DNA from 2 places in the Micromonospora sp. L5 genome. Region 1 is predicted to be linked to the other one. Evidence: riboswitches for the same ligand, from Rfam matches in the RefSeq annotation. Region 1 holds a riboswitch; the other holds the start of a gene.
The links. Region 1 has a riboswitch for glycine ahead of gcvP (aminomethyl-transferring glycine dehydrogenase). Riboswitches for the same ligand answer to the same signal wherever they lie in the genome.

Region 1 (3,371 bases):
TGCGGATCTTCGGCGAGATGATGATCTCGCACATGCAGGCGGCGGCCCGGCACCTCGACGACGGCAGTGAGCAGTTGTCGCGCACGATGGAGCGGATCGCCCGGGAGTTGCCGCAGGGCGGCGGGGGCACGCCGCAGCCGGCGTTGTCGCGGCACCAGCGTTGAGCGGCGTCCCGGCCCGTGTTCACGGCGGGCCGGGACGCGCCGGCGGGTGTCAGGCGGCGACGGCTGCGATCGCGTCGGCGATGGGGGTGTCTCCGCCGACGAGTTCCAGGGTGTGCCCGGCGGTGGCCGGGGCGTACAGCAGGGCGAGCAGCACCCGGGCCACGTCGGCGCGGCTGATCGCGCCGGCTTCGACGTGCCGGGCCAGGGTGATGCGGCCTGCGGGTTCGTCGTCGGTGAGGCGGCCGGGCCGCAGCACCGTCACGTCGAGGTCCCGCGCGGCGACGTCGTCCTCGGCGGCTTTCTTGGCCCGCAGGTACGCCGCCCACACGTCGTCGGTGCCCTCGGCGGGGGCGGCGTCCACGCCCATGGAGGAGACCAGCAGGTAGCGGCGTACCCCGGCTCGTACGGCGGCGTCGGCGAGCAGCACGGCGGCGCCGCGGTCGACGGTGTCCTTGCGGGCGGCGCCGCTGCCGGGTCCGGCGCCGGCGGCGAACACGACCGCGTCGGCGCCGGCCAGGTGGGCGGCGAGGGTGTCGACGTCGGTGTGTTCCAGGTCACACACGACCGGTTCGGCGCCGGCGGCGCGCAGCGCGGCGGCGTGGTCGGGGTTGCGGATCAGTCCGAGCGCGGTGTCTCCGCGTCCGGCCAGTTCCCGCTCCAGCAGTTTGGCGATCTTTCCGTGCCCTCCGGCGATGACGACGCGCATGGGCTCAACCTAGCCCGCCTGGCCGCACCCCGCCGCGCGACCGCCGTACGGGTGGGAGGTGCGGGGTCCGGCGAGGGAGCATGGACGGGTGAGTGAGGCGTTCGAGGAGTTGACGCGGCTGGTGGCCGCCGGTGACGTGGTGGTGCTCAGCGGCGCGGGCCTGTCCACCGAGTCGGGCATCCCGGACTACCGGGGGCCCAGTGGCGCGGCGCGCCGGCACACCCCGATGACGTACCAGGAGTTCACCCGGGATCCGCTGGCCCGGCGGCGGTACTGGGCGCGCAGCCACCTGGGCTGGCAGACCATCGCCCGGGCGGCGCCCAACGACGGGCACCGGGCGGTGGCCCGGCTGCAGGACGCCGGGCTGCTCGGCGGGATCATCACCCAGAACGTCGACGGGCTGCACACCGCCGCCGGCGCCACCGGCGTGATCGAGCTGCACGGCCGCCTCGACGAGGTGACGTGCCTGGACTGCGGCAACGCCACCGGCCGCGACGAGCTGCACCGGCGGCTGTCCGAGGCGAACCCGGGCTTCGACGCGCGGGTGGCGCGCGTCAACCCCGACGGCGACGTGGACCTGCCCGACGAGGCGGTGACCGGGTTCCGCACCGTCGACTGCGGGGTCTGCGGCACCGGCATGCTGAAACCGGACGTGGTGTTCTTCGGCGAGACGGTTCCCGCGCCCCGCGTCGCGGACTGTTTCGCGCTCGTCGAGCGGGCCCGGGCGCTGCTGGTGCTCGGGTCGTCGTTGACGGTGATGTCGGGGCGGCGGTTCGTGCTGCGGGCGGCCCGCCACGGCATCCCGGTGGCGATCGTCAACCAGGGCGTCACCCGCGGCGACGGGTACGCGGCGCTGCGCCTGGACGCGCCGCTGGGCGCCACGCTGTGCGCGCTGGCCGACCGGGTGGCGGCGGCGCCGGCGCCGGTGTGATCAACCCCCGGGACATGAGCCGGAAACACGCCCGCTGGTAGCGTGGGAAGTGCCGGTACCACCCACGTGGGAGAGACCGTCGATCCGACGGCGCCGAAGGGGCAGATTCTCCCCGGAACCTCTCAGGCAAAAGGACCACGTGGGCAGGCGCTGTGGAGCGCGTCAGCGCGACTCAGGGGGAGGCCGACCCGTCGACCTCGCCCCACCAAGGAGCGCAGCGCATGACCGCAGAGCAGTTCGCCGACCGGCACATCGGCCCCGGCCGCGACGACGAACGCCGGATGCTGGACACCGTCGGTTACGGCTCCGTCGACGAGCTGATGGACGCCGCGATCCCCGAGGTGATCCGCTGGCACGGCACCCTGGACCTGCCCGCCCCGGCCAGTGAGCGGGAGGCTGTCGCCGAGCTGCGCGCCCTCGCGTCGCGCAACACCGTCGCCGTGTCCATGATCGGCCTGGGTTACCACGGCACGCACACCCCGGCGGTGATCCGCCGCAACGTGCTGGAGAACCCCGCCTGGTACACCGCGTACACGCCGTACCAGCCGGAGATCAGCCAGGGCCGGCTGGAGGCGCTGCTGAACTTCCAGACCATGGTCACCGACCTGACCGCCCTGGCCACCGCGAACGCGTCGATGCTCGACGAGGGCACCGCCGCGGCCGAGGCGATGACGCTCGCCCGCCGCGCGTCCAAGAGCAAGAGCCCGGTGTACGTGGTCGACGCCGACGCGTTGCCGCAGACCGTCGCGGTGATCGCCAGCCGCGCCGAGCCGCTCGGCATCGAGGTGCGCGTGGTCGACGTCGAGCGTGACGGGCTGCCGGCGGAGTTCTTCGGCCTGCACCTGCAGTACCCGGGCGCCTCCGGTGCGGTCCGCGACCACCGGGCGCTGGTCGACGCGGCGCACGGCGTGGGCGCGCTGGTGACGGTCGCCGCGGATCTGCTGGCGTTGACGCTGCTGCGCCCGCCGGGCGAGATCGGCGCCGACATCGCCGCCGGCACCACCCAGCGGTTCGGCGTACCGATGGGCTTCGGTGGGCCGCACGCCGGTTACCTGGCGGTGCGTTCGGGCCTGGAGCGGATGCTGCCCGGCCGCCTCGTCGGGGTGTCCCGCGACGCCGACGGCAATCCGGCGTACCGGCTGGCGTTGCAGACCCGTGAGCAGCACATCCGCCGGGAGAAGGCGACCAGCAACATCTGCACCGCCCAGGTGCTCCTCGCGGTGATGGCCGGCATGTACGCCGTCTATCACGGCCCGGACGGGCTGCGCGCCATCGCCCGGCGTACCCACGAGGCGGCGGCGCGGCTCGCGGCCGGGCTGCGCGCCGGGGGCGTCCAGGTCGCGGACGTCGCGTTCTTCGACACTGTCACCGCGACCGTGCCGGGCCGGGCCGCCGAGGTGGTCGCCGCCGCCGCGGCGCGCAACGTGAACCTGCGGCTGGTCGACGCCGACCGGGTCGGCGTCTCCTGCGACGAGACCACCACGCCCGCGCACCTTCAGGCGGTGTGGGAGGCGTTCGGCGTCGACGGGTTCGACGGCGACACCGACGCGGCCCTGCCCGACGGGCTGGC
Region 2 (3,371 bases), 960 kb from region 1:
CCAACCAGCCGCCGTCCGCCTCGTTCACCGTGGCGACCAGTGGGCTCACCGCCACCTTCACCGACCGGTCCTCGGACGCCGACGGCAGCATCGCCTCCCGGCAGTGGGCCTTCGGGGACGGGAGCACCTCGTCGGCCGTCAACCCCAGCAAGACCTACGCTGCGGCCGGCACCTACACCGTCTCGCTGGCGGTCACCGACAACCAGGGGGCGACCGCGAGATCGTCCCAGACGATCTCGGTCACGACGGGTGGCGGCACCACCGTGCCGGAATGCAGCGGCACTGACACGCGTACCCTCGACCGCAACTGCCAGCGCAGTGGACGCTCCGCGACCGCGGGCAACTACGACTACCTGTACATCTACCTGCCCGCCGGCGTCAGCACCCTCACCATTGCCGTGGCCGGCGGCACGGGCAACTGCGATCTCTACTACAGTCCGTCGAGCTGGGCCACCACCAGCAACGCCACCCGCTCCTCCGCCGGGGCCGGCAACACCGAGTCGCTGGCCATCCCCAGCCCGGCCGCCGGCTACCACTACATCAGCCTCTACGGGAAGACCGCCTGCTCTGGCACCACGGTGAGCACGCGCTACTGAACCACATGTGATGGGTATGAGTGCGCCGCCCGGCGGGAGTTGCCGGGCGGCGCGCCCGCCTGGCCTGTGGCCGCCGCGCCGCCTGCGGCCGCGTGCATAATCTCGGTCATGGGCATCGATGTGCGCCACCTGCGGGCGATCAGTGCCATCGCCGAGGCCGGAAGCGTGACCGGCGCCGCCGCCCGCCTGGGCCTGTCACAGCCCGCGCTGACGGCCCAGGTGCATCGGATCGAGAAGACGGTCGGTGGGCCGCTGTTCGTCCGAAGCCGTACCGGTATGCAACCGACCGAACTCGGCAAGCAGGTGCTCCAGCGCGCCCGCGTCGTGCTGGCCGAGGTCGACGCGCTCGTCGAGGACTTCGGCGACCGGCACCCCATTCCAGGTTTGCTCCGACTCGGCACCGTCCACATCGCCTGCGCGGGCAGCCTCGTACGCCACGTCGCGGAAGCGTTCCCGGATCCGGAGATCGCGCTGCAGATAGAGCCGTCCTCGCGACTGTTGGTGGAGGCGCTCACCCGAGGCCAGTTGGATGCCGCGTTGCTGGGCATCCTTGAGGGCTTCGAGCTGCCGATCGGTCCCACGCTCACCAGCCGGCCACTGATCCCCCGTTACCCGATCTTCGTCGCCATGTCCGCCTCCCACCCGCAGTCCCACCACGAGCAGGTGCGGCTGGCCGACCTGAGAAACGAATCGTGGGTGTGTCCGCCGGGGCCGGACGACGGCTCACTCGCCTCGCTGCGACGGGCCTGCCGCGCCGCAGGTTTCGAGCCGAAGATCCGGTACGAAGCGCCGAGTGGCGCCGCGCACCCACTGGTGGCCGCCGGAGACGGTGTCCGGCTGGTCGACCCGACCTGGGCCCCGGCCGCCGGGACTCGGGTGCTGCCGCTGCGCGGGGAGCCGCAGTTGCTGGCCAGGCTGATGGTCGTCTGGCGGCGCGATGCGCTGACCTCTGCACAGAGCAGCGCTTTGTTCCAGGCCATCACCCGGGCCTACCTGGATCACGTCAACGACAACGCTGCCTTCGCCCGATGGTGGCGGGCCAATCCCCACGCCCATCCCGCAGCGTCGTAGCGATCCGACGGCGATATATAGGCATCAGCTATGGGCAGGATGATGTTGACGCGGTATGTGCCGTCACCTAACCTGCGAATGGCCCACAACTACATAGACACCATTCGAACCTGCACGGGAGAGACTCCGTTCATTCGGAGCGCCGAAGGAGCAAACTCCCAAGAAACTCTCAGGCCCCATTACCGTGCAGGCGAGGTGACTCTGGAAAGCAGACGACCGTCGTCTCACCCACGGTGCAAGCCGCTGACGCAGCGGTGAAGCTCTCAGGTCAATGACAGAGCGGGAGGCAACCGACCGTTCGACGCCGCGTGCGTCGGGACGAGGAGCGCCCCCGTGTACCAGGACCCTGCGGCTCTGCTCCGCTCACCTCTGCATGCATCACATATAGAACACGGAGCTCGATTCACCGACTTCAGCGGCTGGCGGATGCCCCTTCGCTACGGAAGCGAGCTCGCTGAGCACCGCGCCGTACGCGAACAGGCCGGCCTCTTCGACCTCAGCCACATGGGGCAGCTCGAGGTATCGGGGCCGGAGGCCCCGACAGCACTGAACTACGCTCTGGTCGGGCACCTGTCTGCCGTACCGATCGGTGGCGCGCGCTACACCATGCTCTGCGACGCCGCCGGCGGGGTGCTGGACGACCTCGTTGCCTATCGCCTCGCATCGAACCGGTACCTGCTGGTCGTCAACGCCATCAACACACGCGTCGTACATGCGGCCATCAGGACCCGTTGTGCGGACTACGCGGCCTGGGCCGCCGACCGCACGAACGAGCGGGCGATCATCGCGGTGCAGGGGCCGCGCGCCGCCCCCATCGTGGAAGCCCTGACCGGTACGGGACTCACCCGGCTCCGCTACTACACCGCAGCGCTACTGGACATCGACGGTCGTCCAGCCGTCGTCGCTCGTACCGGCTACACCGGCGAAGACGGCTTCGAACTGCTCGTACACGCCGAAGACGCGGTGCGCACGTGGGAAGCAGCGCTTGTGGCCGGTCGGCGTCACGGCTTGACGCCCACAGGGCTGGCGTGCCGCGACACCCTCCGCATCGAGGCTGGAATGCCGTTGTACGGCGCAGAGATCGGCCGTGACGTCACCCCGTTCGATGCCGGGCTGGGGCGGGTGGTGTCCTTCGTCAAACCAGGCGACTTCGTCGGACGAGCCGCGCTGGCCGAGGCCCACAAGAGCGGCGTTACCCGTCGGCTCGTCGGCCTCGTCGCGTCCGGGCAGAGAATTCCCCGAGCGGGCCAGCAGGTGGTGACGCTGACCGACGACGGCCATGGTGCTGATCCGGTCGGCCTCATCACAAGCGGCACCCCTTCACCCACATTCAAACGGCCGATCGCGATGGCCAGCATCCGTGCTGGCACCAGCGACAGCATCCGGCTGGCCGTGCAGATCAGGGGGGCCACCGAGCCGGTCGAGATCGTCCCTCTTCCGTTCTACCGTCGTCCGCGGTGATCCGCGGCCATTCCTTGCGAGGGTTCAGCGTCATGAACGTACCGGAACACCTGAAGTACAGCCTCAACCACGAGTGGGTCAACGACTCGGTTCAGCCGGCCGAAGTAGGCATCACCGCGTTCGCCGCCGAAGCGCTGGGTGATGTCATCTATGTGCAACTGCCCGAGCCGGGGAGCCACCTGACTGCCGGTGACGTGTGTGGAGAGGTCGAGTCCACGAAGTCGGTCGCGGAGCTGTATCTCC

Region 2: it holds a riboswitch for glycine, as region 1 does, so the genes downstream of both, gcvT (glycine cleavage system aminomethyltransferase GcvT) here and gcvP (aminomethyl-transferring glycine dehydrogenase) in region 1, are expected to answer to the same signal.

What each region holds. Positions count from the first base shown of each region.
Region 1 is NC_014815.1:5,601,100-5,604,470, forward strand. Features, by position in the region: gene ML5_RS25795 (DivIVA domain-containing protein) at 1-164, shown strand, start outside; gene ML5_RS25800 (NAD(P)H-binding protein) at 214-870, opposite strand; gene ML5_RS25805 (NAD-dependent protein deacetylase) at 959-1,801, shown strand; glycine riboswitch at 1,859-1,949, shown strand; gene gcvP (aminomethyl-transferring glycine dehydrogenase) at 2,023-3,371, shown strand, end outside.
Region 2 is NC_014815.1:4,641,042-4,644,412, forward strand. Features, by position in the region: gene ML5_RS21735 (collagenase) at 1-596, shown strand, start outside; gene ML5_RS21740 (LysR family transcriptional regulator) at 705-1,667, shown strand; glycine riboswitch at 1,773-1,862, shown strand; gene gcvT (glycine cleavage system aminomethyltransferase GcvT) at 2,001-3,128, shown strand; gene gcvH (glycine cleavage system protein GcvH) at 3,161-3,371, shown strand, end outside.